Regions from separate parts of the Paenibacillus sp. Z6-24 genome, predicted to be linked through region 1. Evidence: riboswitches for the same ligand, from Rfam matches in the RefSeq annotation. Region 1 holds a riboswitch; the other holds the start of a gene.

What was found. Region 1 has a riboswitch for thiamine pyrophosphate ahead of thiC (phosphomethylpyrimidine synthase ThiC). Riboswitches for the same ligand answer to the same signal wherever they lie in the genome.
Region 2: another riboswitch for thiamine pyrophosphate. It lies ahead of tenA (thiaminase II); the one in region 1 lies ahead of thiC (phosphomethylpyrimidine synthase ThiC).

The regions. Positions count from the first base shown of each region.
Region 1 is NZ_CP096398.1:4,803,759-4,811,776, reverse strand. It holds gene M1D61_RS20800 (proline dehydrogenase family protein) at 1-171, shown strand, start outside; gene M1D61_RS20795 (alkaline phosphatase) at 282-1,535, opposite strand; gene thiC (phosphomethylpyrimidine synthase ThiC) at 1,795-3,537, opposite strand; TPP riboswitch at 3,878-3,982, opposite strand; gene M1D61_RS20785 (hypothetical protein) at 4,440-4,580, opposite strand; gene M1D61_RS20780 (hypothetical protein) at 4,918-5,061, shown strand; gene M1D61_RS20775 (DEAD/DEAH box helicase) at 5,250-8,018, shown strand, end outside.
Region 2 is NZ_CP096398.1:214,377-222,394, reverse strand. It holds gene M1D61_RS00970 (energy-coupling factor transporter transmembrane component T family protein) at 1-166, opposite strand, end outside; gene M1D61_RS00965 (ABC transporter ATP-binding protein) at 163-1,812, opposite strand; gene M1D61_RS00960 (ECF transporter S component) at 1,790-2,386, opposite strand; gene tenA (thiaminase II) at 2,383-3,069, opposite strand; TPP riboswitch at 3,238-3,340, opposite strand; gene M1D61_RS00950 (SDR family NAD(P)-dependent oxidoreductase) at 3,754-4,662, shown strand; gene M1D61_RS00945 (SDR family NAD(P)-dependent oxidoreductase) at 4,790-5,707, shown strand; gene M1D61_RS00940 (TIGR01777 family oxidoreductase) at 6,304-7,191, shown strand; gene M1D61_RS00935 (ArsR/SmtB family transcription factor) at 7,357-7,665, shown strand; gene M1D61_RS00930 (hydroxysqualene dehydroxylase) at 7,936-8,018, shown strand, end outside.

The sequences.
Region 1 (8,018 bases):
CTGCTGGATGACGGTCATCCGGTACGCATTTACCTGACCTATGGTCATGAATGGTATCTGTATCTGTGTCACCGGATTGCGGAGTATCCGCCGAATCTGTTCCAGGCTGTTATCGATATGGTCAGCGAGGAACAGCCGGACTTTGTACAGCAGTATATGAAAAAAGCATGAGCGGTCCGAGTTTGGATCAGCAAAAAAAGCAGGCTGTTTCCCGATAAGGGACAGCCCGCTTTTTTATGCGGCAAGGGTGAATAACCGATGCCTGTTGCTGAAAATCGAGATTACTTGAGCTTCAGCAATTTGACCAGTTTGTCGTGAATTGCTGTGTTCTGGTAGTTGCCGGTGAACTCTTCGGAACCCGGGCCCATCGCTGTCAGTGCTACGTCTACTGCACTGTGGCCGCCTGTTGTCCAGTCCACATAGAATTGCTCTTTGGAACCGGCGATAGTGAACGGGCCGTCTTCCTTGGATTCGCCGTCACCGGACTCATCATCAGCGTCGACTTCTTCAATCACCATACCGCCTGTCTCATGGTCAGCGGTAACGAGTACGAGCGTGTCAGGATGCTTTTTGGCATAGTCTTTGGCGACTTTGACGGCTTTGTCCAGCTGCTGGCCGGCTTTGATCGTCAATGCAGCATCATTGTCATGGGCCATCTCGTCGGTGCCTTCTTCCTCGACCATCAGGAAGAACCCTTTATCGTTTTTGGACAGTACGTCCAGCGCTTTGGTAGTCATATCCGGGAGGGATACGGTTGGATTGTATTTGTTGCCCAGTTCATTATGCGCCTGGAACATCTCTTCGTTGGCGAACAGACCGAGCAGTTTGCTGCCTTTGGAAGCTTTCATCTCGGCGGTATCGGTGACATAGTCATAGCCCAGTTTCTTGGCACGGTCGACGAGATTACCCTGGGTACCTTTGCTGCCTTCCGATGGGTCTTCAGCCGGAGCGTCCGGATGAGCACCTGCTGTTCCTTTTGGATACCAGAAATCTTCGCCTCCGCCGAGCAGAACGTCGATTTTGCTGTTCTCAATGTACTGCTTGGCGATCTCGCTCTGTGCGGAACGGTTCTCTACATGAGCGCCAAAGGCCGCGCCTGTCGCATCCGTTACCTGGCTGGTCGTTACGACGCCGGTGGACATGCCTGCTTTTTTGGCCAGTTCCATAATGGTAGTGACCGGCTTTTTCTTGGCATCCATGCCGATCGCACCATTGTATGTTTTGACACCGGTCGCAATCGCCGTTGCAGCCGCGGCAGAGTCTGTTACCAGGCTATCGCTGGAACTGGTGCGTACGAGTCCGGACACCGGCATTCTGTCCATTTCCAGGGTACCGTTTTTGCCGACAGTGGCATAGCGGATAGCGTTGCGGCTTGCTTCGCCCATACCGTCTCCGATAAACAGAATAATATTTTTGGGAGCCGTCACTTTTTTGGCCGCGGCGGTAGCTGCTGCATCAGCAGTCGTGAAGCCGCTGGTGAAGAGGGGCACACTTAATACAGCGGCAGCGCTCAGAGCCAGGGTTGCTTTTTTCATGGAAGAGGTATTCAAGATTGTCACACTCCTAATATGTATTCATATGATACATTGATCATATATCTCATTTGTCATATAAAAAACCTTATTTTGTAAATGTGATATAAAATTGCATATTTACCCTTGCTTAATAATAGGCTGCCAGCATGCAAAGTTCCCGGAACGGACACTATGTACAGTGACTGTTCCGGAAATTTGCTGTTATATGTCTTAGAGGAGAGGTCGAATGATGGATATTACACTGACTGTCACTGCGGAATCAACTATAAATACGGCTGCCGCCAGCCTTGAATTCCTGTGACTTCTCCTGCATGGCCTGTTCCACTTCGGCAGAGCCATATTGGTCACGGATATCGTGGGTAATCTTCATGCTGCAGAATTTGGGTCCGCACATGGAGCAAAAATGAGCACTTTTGGCGCCTTCGGCTGGAAGGGTCTCATCATGGTAGCTCATCGCCCGCTCCGGATCGAGTGAGAGGTGGAACTGATCGCGCCAGCGGAATTCGAACCTCGCTCGCGACAGTGCATCATCCCGCTTGCGTGCCTGTGGATGACCTTTGGCGAGGTCGGCAGCATGGGCGGCGATTTTGTAGGCGATGACGCCTTCCTTGACGTCTTCCCGATTGGGCAGGCCGAGATGCTCCTTGGGTGTGACATAGCAGAGCATGGCAGTTCCGTACCAGCCAATCATCGCCGCTCCGATCGCTGAAGTAATATGGTCATAGCCAGGGGCAATATCTGTCGTTAACGGACCCAGTGTATAAAATGGCGCTTCGTCGCACACTTCCAGCTGACGGTCCATATTTTCCTTGATCAGATGAATCGGCACATGACCCGGTCCCTCGATCATTACCTGCACATCATGTTTCCAGGCGATATGAGTCAGCTCTCCAAGTGTACCCAGCTCGGCAAACTGGGCTTCATCATTGGCATCGGCAATCGAACCCGGACGCAGCCCGTCACCAAGGGAAAAGGTAATGTCATACCTCTTCATAATCTCGCAGATCTCTTTAAAATGGGTATATAGAAAATTCTCCTGATGATGCGCAAGACACCATGCCGCCATAATCGAGCCGCCGCGGCTGACGATGCCTGTCACCCGATTGGCCGTCAGCGGGATATAACGCAGCAGTACACCGGCATGAATCGTAAAGTAATCGACCCCCTGCTCGGCCTGCTCTATCAGCGTATCGCGGAAGACTTCCCAGCTCAGATCCTCAGCACGGCCGTTGACCTTTTCCAGTGCCTGATAAATGGGAACCGTACCGACGGGCACGGGAGAATTGCGGATAATCCACTCCCTTGTGGTATGAATATTTTTGCCGGTGGACAGGTCCATGATCGTATCGGCACCCCAGCGGATCGCCCAGGTCATCTTTTCCACTTCTTCCTCGATGGAGGAGGCGACAGCCGAGTTGCCGATATTGGCATTAATTTTCACATGAAAATGGCGGCCGATAATCATCGGCTCACTCTCCGGATGGTTGATGTTGGCCGGGATTACCGCTCGTCCGGCAGCGACTTCGGCACGGACGAACTCCGGCTCCATGCCTTCACGCAGGGCGATAAATTCCATCTCCGGCGTAATGATTCCCTGGCGGGCATAATGCAGCTGGGTGACATTGCCGCCGGGGATAGCCGCCGCAGGCTGGCGGTGAGCCTGAGGGAATATTTCGGCGCCCTGTCGAACTGCCCGTTCACTGTCCAGAAATCCGTTATCCTGGGGCAGTACCTGTCTGCCTTCATACCGCAGCGTATCGCAGCGTTCCTCGATCCAGCCCTGGCGCAGCGGCACCAGTCCCTGACGAATATCAACGGGCTGCCCGGTATCCGTATAGGGTCCGCTGGAATCATAGACATGAAGCGGAGGATTGGGTACGGCCTCTCCGCGTATCTCACTATCGGATAAAGCAATCTCGCGTACCGGTACCTGAATGTCTGCCCGTGATCCCTGAATATATACTTTGCGGCTGCCGGGTAATGGTGTCTGATAAATAGCCATAATGCAAAAAACCTCCTCGCGAATGTGGATATCCGCCAGGAGACACACTAATACAGGGAGGAAGCAGCAGGAGTATACAGGATGGGCTTCAGTGCTGACAATCTGCGGTACAGCGAGGAATCAGAGAACGGCAGTCTTTGAGGTTCACGATCTTTGTTCCAGCAGGAATCTTATTGGGGCCTCAGCAGCCATAAGTTCGTCAAACCGGCAATCGTCTATTCCCATCGGCCTGCTGCCTATGTATCTGTGCAGACTGACAATCGATCCTCTCCACTTCCTCCCGCAGACAGCACAAAGCCGCCTCCGGGCAGGAAGCGGCAGAAACCGTATCGTCGTATCAACGAAGTCTCAACCACTTTCCTACGCTGGCATAACCCAGATCAGGTTCAAAGGGACCAAAGCAGATGCTTTATCTCAGCCCGTACAGGCGCCCCTAGTGGATACAGTAAGACTATATGCCGGATCACTTGTATTTGTCAAATTTAATCCTTTTCAGGGAACAAATGTATAACGAAATGGAAGTAAGAAGCAGGAGCTATTTATTCAGTCTTTCAACGCAGAACATCTGCGTTGAAAGACTGATGTTTATACGTAATTTTAAATATATAATTTGGTATATATAGCTGGCGCAAGCAGCGAAGGTTCATAATTTCATTCCGGGAGATGATTGTATGCCTACATGGCCCAGCTGCATATGAGCAGCCTGGCGATTCTGCTGACAATCGTGTGCCGCCGATCGGTTGTACGACTCCGGCAGATGAAGCACAGCGTATCCTAATAGACGATAACGATTTTGAAAGAGCCTCGGAAATGAATAAAAAAGACTCAGCACTGGCGTGATGCCGGTGCTGAGTCTTTTTCTTTTGCAGATGGCTGATTGTTATCTGCCGGTCTGTACTTGATCAGCTACCAAACATACAGGCAAATATACAAACAGCAAAACGGTAAACCATTCCTGGAAATTGGATGACCAGATCAACACCAGCTTCAGCCCAGTTGGCACGTGACCATGCGTTATTGGATTGCTTTACCTGGGTATCCATTATAAATTACCTCCTTTCACTAAAAGTAAAAGCCTCTTCATACCGATTACAAAGTGCATATGATTCGTACTTAAGCCATTGCTGTAGGGAAATCCTGATTGCAACCTCAATTTACATACGTGGAAAATAATGGTTCGTTGCTGGAAATTGAAATTCAGGCATACATCGGTAACGCGATGTACCTGTTCAAACCTGTTCATCCCCAGGTCTTTTTACTGCGCGGATATCTATTTCGGGCTGTACAGGCTGCTGCGTCTGGTGAATGCGCTGCCGGATATGGCATAATCGAGTAAGCGATAAGCTGTGCTTTTACTGTCAGGACCAAAGGAGAAATTACATGAGTGAACCGGAACAACCGATTCAACCGATTACGGTCGAAAGTGTATTGATTGTCGATACCAAGGGCAGCTTTCTCACCCGGCAAGTACCGGAGATTCAATTAGAGCTGGCAGGCATACCCGGCGACCGGACGGATCTGTGAAGGGGAAAATGTACCCTGCCGCCAAAAAGCGCCGCGGCATCGTCTGTTCGGTAGAACGGGAAGGCCTGATCCGCCAGGGAGATATGATAAAGATCGTGAAGGCGCATCTGTGATCTATGCAGATGCCAATCCTAAGATAGCTGCAAGGCAAAAAAGGCTGAAAGATACAGCCGGACAGGAGCATACTTATGAGCACTGAATTCAATCTGCCATCCATTCAGCTGTGGTGCGGCAAAACTTCCTACAGTAAAGGAATGGCTTATTACCGTGCAGGCAAGGTCGCTTTTACCCGTTATGATGACCACCGGAGGCAGTATGAAGCGAGCGTACAGATCCGGGCGAATCAGCAGGAGCAGGTGCGTCTGCATTTTGATGAAGCCGGTAAGGCACATGCACACTGTACCTGTCCATCGCTGGCTTCGTATACCGCTTATTGCCAGCATGTAGCCGCCGTGATGATCCATGTCTACGAGTCGGGCGAGCTGGGTCTGCCGCCGGTACTGGCCGCAGGTACAGACAGCAGCATACCGGCTGCCGGTCATGATCTGCCCGAATTGCCGGTTCATCCAGCTGCCGCAGACCGGGAGCAGCTGCTGGCCGCCGAACTGCTGAGCCTGTTTACGAGCCCGCCGAGGCGACCCGGCGGAAGAAGGAATTATTTTGAGACCCGCACAGCGTTGACCATTGAATGGATCTGCAGACCGGTGGCCTATGGCAATGGACAATACCGGCTTGGTCTGGAAATGAAAGCAGGATTGAAAAGGCCGTATGTGGTGCAGCATATTCAGGAATTGCTGGAATGTGTACGCAGCCGTACGAGCTATGTACTCTCGGGTCGATTCACCTATGATCCGGAGCTGCACAGCTTCAGCCGGGAAGATGATGAAGTCATCCGGCAGCTGCTGCTGATTCAGCGGGATGAGCAGCCCGAGCTGCCGCCAGACCGTTTGACCGGCAAACGTACGGGCAGCAAAAATGCTATGCCGGCCGCAGCGGTGCAGCATAACCAGCGTATACTGATGATCCCGGTCTCCCACTGGCCGCATCTGCTGCAGGCACTGATCCGCACACCGGCGGCACGGCTGGAGTATCAGGGACAGACCTTTGCCGGTATCACCCACCATATGGGACCGCTGCCGCTCTATTTTGAACTGGATCTGCTGGAAAAGGACGATGGAGATGAAGATGCATATCCGCAGCAATCTTCCTCCACCAGCCGCAGAAAACGAAAGCAGAATCCGCGGATGTATCAGCTGCGTATGGAAGGCGTTCAGCAGATGATTGTGCTCGAATCCTACGGGATGGTGATTCATAACGGTGAATTGATCTCGCTAAAAGAAGAAGATTGCCACCGGCTGAGCGGACTGCAGCAGCTGCTGGCTGCCTCGGATCATCAGCAGCACCGGCTGATTATTCCGCAGGAGCAGCTGGAGCCGCTCGTACAGCAGGTTATCCCTGGATTGACACGGCTTGGCAATGTACAGATGACCCGGCGGGTATCCGAAGTGGTCGTACAGACACCGCTGCAGGCCAGACTTTACCTGGATCGTGTTCGTGACCGGCTGCTGGCAGGTCTGGAATTCCAGTATGGGGATGTCATTATTAATCCGCTCAGTCCTACGCCCGCACAGGAAGACGAACGGATTCTGCTGCGTGACGGTGAACGGGAAGAGCAGATCCTCCAGCTGATGGATGAAGGTTCTTTTACCGCCACCGAGGGTGGATATTTTCTGACCGATGAGGAAGCGGAGTATGAGTTCTTGTATCATATCGTTCCGCGGCTGGAAAAGCTCGTTCAGATCTATGCCACTTCTGTCGTGAAATCGCGGATTCAGGATCCATTGGCGCCGCCGCGTATGACGGTACATACGGATTCGAGGCATGACTGGCTGGAGTTCAGGTTTGAGCTGGATGGCATTCCGGAGTCGGCGATTGTGCAGGTGCTCAAATCGCTGCAGGAACAGCGCCGATATCACCGTCTGCCAACTGGGGCATTTCTGCCGCTTGAAGACGAGCAGTTCCGCCAGGTGGCTGATTTTATCCGCAAAACAGGAATGGCACTGCCTGTCGATGAACAAGTGCTTGAAGATGGTGTATTGTTCCGTATACCGCTCATTCACGGGCTGGAGGCGCTGGATGCCCAGGATCAGAACGAAGTGGTCCGGTTTGACCGTTCGGTAAGAAAGCTGCTGGAAAATATCCGCAATCCCGATCTCTATGATGTTCCGGTGCCGCCGCTGCTGGCACCAATTCTGCGGGACTACCAGCAGTACGGTTATCAGTGGCTGCGTACGCTGGCCCACTATGGATTCGGTGGGATTCTGGCAGATGATATGGGGCTGGGCAAGACGCTGCAGAGTATTACCTTTATTGCTTCCGTATTATCGGATATTCGCAGCAGCGGCCAGCCGGCGATCGTCGTGTCCCCCGCTTCGCTAACATATAACTGGCAGTATGAATTTCGCCGGTTTACACCCGATATCCGCACTGCCATTATCGATGGCAGCCGGGCTCAACGCGAGCGGCAGTGGCAGGAGATACAGCGCCCAGGCAGTGAGGGATTGTCGGTGGATGTGATTATTACTTCCTATCCGCTGCTGCGCCGGGACATAGAATACGCCGGGAAAGGGTCCTATCATACGATGATTCTGGATGAAGCCCAATCTTTCAAAAACGCGCTCACCCAGACCGCCAGAGCCGTCAAGCAGATTAACGCACGTCACCGATTTGCCCTGACCGGCACACCGATCGAAAATTCGGTCTATGAGCTGTGGTCAATCATGCATGTGATTATGCCGGGCCTGCTTGGGACGCGCAAGGAATTTGCCGATCTGGAGGCACGTACGATTGCCAAGCGGATTCGTCCGTTTGTGCTGCGGCGCATGAAGTCGGATGTGCTGAAGGAACTGCCGGACAAGCTGGAGACGACCCATGTGTCCGAACTGCTGCCGGAGCAG
Region 2 (8,018 bases), 480 kb from region 1:
ATAACCGCCAGCCGCCCAGCGTAATGCCGATCACAACAGCGAGCAGCCAGAGGCACAGCGTGATCACTGGATCGGAGATGCCCATCAGCAGGAACATGACGAGCAGATGAGCGATCAGCTTGCACGATGGATTGAGCGTGGACAGCCAGGAGCCGTTACTTTTCATATGATAACGCGCTCCTCTCGCTGATGGTTCAACCGGTAATGCAGCGGCGCGATAATGGCGCTGTCCTGCAGCAGCTTCTGATCGGTGAAGAGGCGATACGGCGTACCATCGTAAGCAACCTCGCCCTTCCCGAACAGGATCACCCGGTCGGCATGCTCATCGACCAGATCCATATCATGGGTCACCATGATAATCGTCGTGCCCTGCTGCTGACGCTGCTTGAGCCGACGGATCAGCTCTGCCGCTGTCCGGGCATCCTGGCCAAATGTCGGCTCATCGAGCAGCAATAGCTCCTGGTCGAACAGCAGCATCGTGGCGACGCTGAGCCGGCGCTTTTGTCCGAGACTGAGAGTAAAGGGATGCTGATCCTGGTAATCCTCCAGTCCGAACTCCTGCAGCAGCTGTACCGTCTTCTCCCGCAGCAGCTCTTCCGGCCATCCCCGCTGTCTGCCGCCAAAGGCAATCTCGTCATACACCGTATCGGTTACAAACTGCAGCTCCGGATTCTGAAAAACAAAACCGGCCTGCGCATACAGGTCACGATCCGGCCATTTGCGCAGCTCCTTGCCCTGCAGCATAATCCGTCCGGACAGCAGCGGCTCCAATCGCAGCAGGCTTTTGAGAAATGTGCTTTTGCCGCTGCCATTCTGCCCGGTGATGGCGATCCACTCCCCGGCAGGCAGCGACAGATTGATCTGCTGCATGACCGGACGCTTGCGGTAACCGATGCTGAGCTGGTCGGTTTGTATGATCACAGTGCCGTTCGCAGCGGATACATTGGAGGATAAGGTATGGATTGACGATGCTGCAGAGGACGAAAGTGAAGCCTGACGGTCACGCTCCATCCGCTCCCTTAGCTCATGGCGCAGCACATCTGCCAGCGGATGCGATGGATCATTCACCACCTCCTGCCAGCTGTACGGAAACAGCCGTGGCAGCCAGATCCCTGCCTCTTCCATCTGCTGCCGATAATGGGTCACGATATGTGCCGGCTCCCCATCTGCGATAATCCGCCCATGGCGATCCAGCAGAATGACCCGGTCCATCCATTCGATACAACCGTCCAGTACATGCTCGACGAATACCATCGTTTGACCCGTTTTGCCCGCAATCTCGCGGAGCAGCCCAAATACGTCCCGGCGGCTGACCGGGTCCAGTTGGGCAGTCGGCTCGTCGAAGAACAGCACTTCCGGTTCCAGTGCCAGCAGACAGGCCAGCGCCAGGCGCTGCTTCATGCCGCCGGACAATGTGTCGATCGGCGTATGAGGCTCCAGCTGTAAGCCGACCATCTGCATCACCTGCCGGATGATGCCATCCATCTCGCCGCGCGGCACACGCCGATTCTCCAGGCTAAAGGCGATCTCCTCATCCACATGCAGCATGCAGAACTGGGTATCCGGGTCCTGGAACATCACGCCGCAGGCTTCCTGCCGGTAAATCTCTCCTTCTACTTCGGCTTCGACATGATCGGGGATAATGCCGGACAGTGCCGACAGCAGCGTTGATTTGCCGCTGCCGCTCGGTCCGAGGATCAGTACCTTTTCCCCGCGGGTGATGGACAGGGTGATTCGATCCAGCACCCGCACCGTCTCTTCCTGATGATCAAAGCCGACCGACAGTTCCTTACACCCGAGATGCCACTGCATGCGGTTTCCCCTGTTTGCGGCGTGACTTCATGATTTCATACGGATTCAGCACACCGGTACGGGCCAGTGCTTCGACGATCACCTTGGCCAGCAGTCCGCCCAGCACGATGCCGCTGATCACGTGAATGCCCAGCGTCAGGAAGAACATCTGGGTGGTATAATAGCCGAGTCCGTTGGCGACCAAATTGTAGGCAATGCTGCCCACCGCAGCCAGTGCTCCAGACAGCATCAAGGTGAATACGTTGTACCGCTTGTATCCGAATATGGCAAAAGCAATCTCCGCGCCCAATCCCTGAAATACCCCAATCAGCAGCGCAGACAGTCCGAAATGGCTGCCGGTCAGCATCTCTACTGCCGCCGCCGCGACTTCGGCGATCAGCGCGGCGCCCGGCTTGCGAATAATATAGGCGACGATTGGACTGGCAATAATCCAGATGCCAAACATAAATCCTGCTCCGATCGGCCCGACCAGCGCGGAGATCGGAATCCACAACGTCGACCAGCCCAGATAGAGTACCCCGCAGGCCACCGCGAGAATAACGGTCAGCACGACCTCTTTCATTTTCCAGTTCATACGGAGGTCACCTCCAGCTGCACCGGCCAATCTTCCAGCGTATAGGCCATCTCCCAGAACATATATTCAAACTGGCAGCTGAGGATAAAATGCTGCTTCATCCGCTCCCTGTGCGCCGGTGTCGATGCCGCGGCAATCTCGTCCAGTCGTGTACAGAATCGACTCGTAATCGTATCGGTACGATTGCCGTAGAAATCGATCCAGTCATAGAACGGATGGGATACATCCGGCTTCACGTCTTCCAGCAGCCGCTTGCCGATCTCCCAGTACGTCCATGGACATGGCAGCAGTACGGCGAGAATATCGCCCAGATCGCCTTCCTGTGCAGCGGTCAGCATATGACGGATATAGTTATGCGCGGACGGCGCTACCGGATAACCCTGCAGCTGTTCGTACGGTACTCCGGCGACATGGCAGAAGTTGTTGTGCGGATGCACCTCGCTGTTCAATACAAAGGATATCTGCTGATTGAACATGTCCATATCTTCGCGGCTAGTACATTTGGAGATCGCGGTACCATAGATCCGCATAAACGAGTTCAGGTATTCAAAATCCTGCTTTACATAATGGACTAGCTGCTCCGGCTTGAGGTCCCCCCTCGCAATACCCTGCACGAACGGATGGTGATAAATCGCCTCAAATACCGGATCGGCCGCCTGTCTGATTTCTGCTGAAAAACTCATACTGTCATCTCTCCCTTTGCTGATGTGTTCGGAAAGAACCTCCCTTGGGAAAATGGATGCTCACCGGCGGCCCGCTCTAGGGACAGTGCCGGATCACGTTAGCTGATGCTGCATATCCACGCAAAAAAGCCGCTCCATATGGAGCGGCAGAATAATGGCATAGTTAGCCCTGCTCGGTCTCCACTTTCCTACGCTAGTACGAACTAGATCAGGTTCCAAGGGTCCGAGGCAATCTCGTCTCAGCCAGTGAATGGCTCCCCTAGTGGTCTTTCACAATATAAGATTGCTGTCGCAGCATTCCTGTACAGGCTGTACAAAATACATGTGACAGAAGTCTCTTTGATTGCCTCTTACTCTACACAGCATCCGGCCGGCTGTCAAGATCATCGATGGCGATCATAGACCGGATGCCTGCGGCGGTATGCCACCTTGCTCTGCACTTTGCCAGCCAGCCAGTTTCATGCATGACTTTATGAAAGAACTATGGAAATTGGTGCAACAACGAGTAAACGCCGGTTCGATCGGGTATGTGTATTACATTGGAATGCAGGAAATAACAGGAAATCCATGACTCGTCGCCCACTCTGTGCCCGTATCGGCAAGGGGGCATGACGAGAATATGTGCAAACGATATCCCAACGAACGCATATTCAGACATCAGCTCTATCCTGGGAGGGAACATAAATGCCACGAAATATACCGCACGACCAGCTAAATGTAGTCATTACCGGAGCTTCCAGCGGCACAGGACTTGGACTTGCACAGCGGCTCGCCGCCGAAGGCGCAAGCGTCGTTATCGCTGCCCGCCGCACTCATCTGCTCAAGCAAATGGAGCAGCAGTACGCGCCCAAAATCTTTGCCGTCACTGCCGATGTGAGCCGGGAAGAGGATATTGCCGCCGTATATGAAGCAGCGATGTCCCAGCTTGGCCAGATCGATGTATGGGTGAACAACGCAGGCGCGATTGCGATCGGCCCCTTTACCGAATCGCCGTTATCGTCACTCGTACAGATGACCCGGATCAATCTGCTCGGCAATATGTATGGCAGCCATTATGCGCTGCGCCAGTTCAAGCAGCAGGGCTACGGGACGCTGATCAATGTCTCTTCCTTTGCCGGCAAACTCGCCTTTCCGTATCTGGCTGCCTACAGCGGCAGCAAAGCGGCAGTCTCCGGCCTCAGCTATGCGCTGAATCAGGAGATGCAGCTCGAAGGACATCAGGATATTCATGTCTGTGCCGTCCATCCATGGGTGATGAATACGCCGTGGACCGGTCATGCTGCCAACTACAGTGGTCACGAGATTGATATGAAGCCGCTCGATGATCCGGATGATATTATCGATGCCATGTACCGGCTGATCGACCATCCGCAGGAGAGTGTCGAAGTCGGCTTCAAGGTTAAAGGAACAGCCCTATCCAGCAATCTGCTGCCGCGAATGACCGAGAAAATCAGCGGCCAGTTCGTCCAGAACATGATCTACGAAGCACCACCGGCCGAGTTCACCGCAGGCAGTCTGTATGATCCGGTATTTGAAGGCACCGGGGTTCACGGAGACGGGCATGGTCATCCACGGCCCGATGATGGGAAATAATCCACTGTCCTCTGACACATAGGCAGCATGAGGATTCTACTTGTCGATATGCAGCCGATCCGATTGGCCCCGGGAACACACGGGTATTGATGTACAAATCCATTTATCCAGAACAGGAGGAATGAATATGGTTCAGAAAATTCCGCATGACCAGTTAACTGTCCTCATCACCGGTGCATCCAGTGGTATCGGCAAAGGGGTCGCCCAGCAGCTCGCCGCTGAAGGCGCCAATGTAGTGCTCGCTGCCCGCCGTACCGAATTGATCGAGCAAATGGCTGCCGAGATCGGTCCCAATGCGCTTGCCGTAACAACTGATGTCGGCCGGGAAGAAGATATTGCCCGCCTGTTTGACGCGGCCATGTCTGCTTTTGGCAAAATCGATGTATGGATCAACAATGCCGGTGTTGGCGCGATCGGTCCGTATACCGAGATTCCGACAGCCGACCTGACCCGTCTGGTCGAGACTAATGTGCTGGGTACGATGTATGGCAGTCATTATGCATTGCGCCAGTTCAAGCAGCAGGGACATGGCACACTGATCAACCTCGGCTCGATCGTCAGCAAGGTTCCTTTCCCGTATTACACCGCTTATGGAGCGACCAAGTTCGCTGTAGCCGGATTGAGTGCTGCACTGTATCAGGAGATGCAGCTGGAAGATCAGCAGGATATTCACGTCTGTACCGTGCATCCATGGGCGACCGATACGCCATGGTTTGAGCATACCGGCAACTATACCGGTCACCGGGCCGAAATGAAGCCGATGGACGATCCACAAAATGTGATCGATGCCATCATTGATCTGATCGACAACCCGCAAGAAAATGTGGAAGTCGGCGCCAAGACCAAAGGAACGACCATTTCCAGCAATCTGATGCCCGGTCTGACCGAGAGCCTCAATGCCAAATATCTGCAAAAAGTGATCCAGAGCGCACCACCCGCCGGCTCCACCTCCGGCAGTCTGCATCAGCCCATGCTGAGCGGGCAGGATGTGGATGGTGGTATCCGTGAACGTATGAAGCACGAACCGAACCAGCTGCCCGATTAAATGGATAGATAGCGGGTAAAGCATGGAAAGCCTGGCGAGCAATCAGACATATGGAGCCCCGGCTTCGCTGCTGTCTTTTGCTTCTGGCATACAAGAGATATCTATTGACGGCTCACCACTTTGCAGCTGTTCTTTTCCGCTACGGGAAAGGGCAGCTGTTCTGCTGTCTGCTTGCTGCGGCAGCATTCGACGTTATCATTGCATAACAATATCATGTATCCTAATAAATACATCGCCATGTAGATGACAAAGCTCTCTTCTACCTATAGAATAATAGGTTGGAAATAGCATTAAACAGTAGATACATAACAATAATAGGTCGGTATATTCCTATTTTGCTTTTGTGCGGGCAGAATCATGGAGCGGCGGCAATATCTTGCAGACAGCTGTTTGCTATATCGGGCAGCCTGCCAAATAGTGATCCAAATCCGTTTTATTTTACGAATCACCTTTCGTAGCCTGCTTCCGTGGTTTATTAATATAGTGAACAGTTGTTCCGTTTATTCGTGTTTTAGTTTAATTTCGAAATATTTCCCATCTGCTGAATCTGCGAATAACCGGGGAATTCACTATACCTCATGAAATGGGCTGGTACTATGTCTGGTAAAATTGTGCTCGCTGGCGGCACAGGATTTATTGGCCAGTATTTTGAAGCCGGATTCAGGGAAATGGGTTATGACGTCGTTATTATTTCCAGGCGGCCGGGTCATGTATCCTGGAATCAACAGTCTGAAATTGTAGACGCACTGGAAGGTGCGGAAATGGTCATTAATCTTGCCGGAAAATCGGTAAACTGTCGCTATACCGAGCGCAACAAACGGGAGATTATGAATTCCAGGCTGGAGACAACACGTATCCTTGGAAATGCTATTCTCTCCTGCCAGTCACCGCCGGCTCTCTGGTTTAACTCCAGCACAGCTACGATCTACCGGCATTCCGAAGATCGTCCGATGACCGAGTCGACAGGCGAGATTGGTACCGGTTTCTCTGTAGAGGTTGCCAAGGCGTGGGAGCAGGCTTTTTTTGAATTTGAACTGCCTCATACCCGGCAGATTGCCTTGCGAATCGCTATCGTGCTTGGCCGGGGCGGAGGGGTTATGGTCCCCTATCAGAATCTGGTACGCTATGGTCTTGGCGGCAGGCAGGGTTCCGGCAATCAGCGCTTCAGCTGGATTCATGTGGATGATCTGTTTCATATCGTCCTGTTCTTGCAGGAACGCAGCCATCTGGATGGCGTGTTCAACTGCTCTGCGCCGACGCCGGTAACCAATAGTGAACTTATGGCTGCTCTTCGCCAGGCAATGGGGCGCAGGATCGGTCTGCCTGCGCCCCGCTGGATGCTGGAGCTGGGTGCACGGATAATTCGCACAGAGACCGAACTGGTTCTCAAAAGCCGCTGGGTTGTGCCCAATCGCCTCGTCAAAGAAGGTTATATGTTCCGTTATGGCAGGCTGGAGAGAACGCTGCGTGATGTTCTTCAATAAGATAATCAAGCACGAATCACCTTGTTAGCCGCATTCATGTTTGTTTGACTCACCTATACGACTACGCTATATTCCACATTAACTTTATGGCCCCGGACTTGTCGAATCCATTTACTGGCCGTTCGGCAAGCGGGATCAAATTTACCTACTAACGGGAGATCTACAATGAACCAATCTTACTTGGATGCCAACAATATGGGGAAAACGACACGTTTCCTGAACGGTCTAAGCGACCCGATGAGACTGCAAATTCTGTCAATTCTCGGTAAGAAAGGCAGAATGAATGTCGGTGAAATTTCCTCCAATTTCAAAATCAGCCGGCCAGCCATCTCGCATCATCTCCGTATTCTGAAAGAAGCCGGAATCGTACAATATGAGAAAATTGGTCAAGAAGTATACTACTGGATGGATCAGGATTATATCGTGTATCATCTACGAAATCTGGCCAATGAGATGAGCTCTTTTTCCAAGTGACCCGGGATCGGTGATCCTTCCCGAATCTCTATTGCTGACAATCTGTAATCTGCAAAAGAACCTGCATCAAAACGCGGGTTTTTTTTGTACATGCAGTCCGCCTCTTTTTCATTCCCCTTCTGAATAGATGCTTCGTATTCCGTCTTTCGCTTCCGTTCCCTGCTGCTTCTGCCGTCTGTACAATTCGGCTGGATTGCTTTTCTCCAACCTTTATCGTCAATCAATCGCTTCATTCTGGTTAATAACATACTAAACAACCAAGGTAGGTGAATGATCGTGCTACATACTAACCAGGAACCATTGCAGGAAACATCGGAAAAACCCACTATTATTATCGGATCGGGACTGGCCGG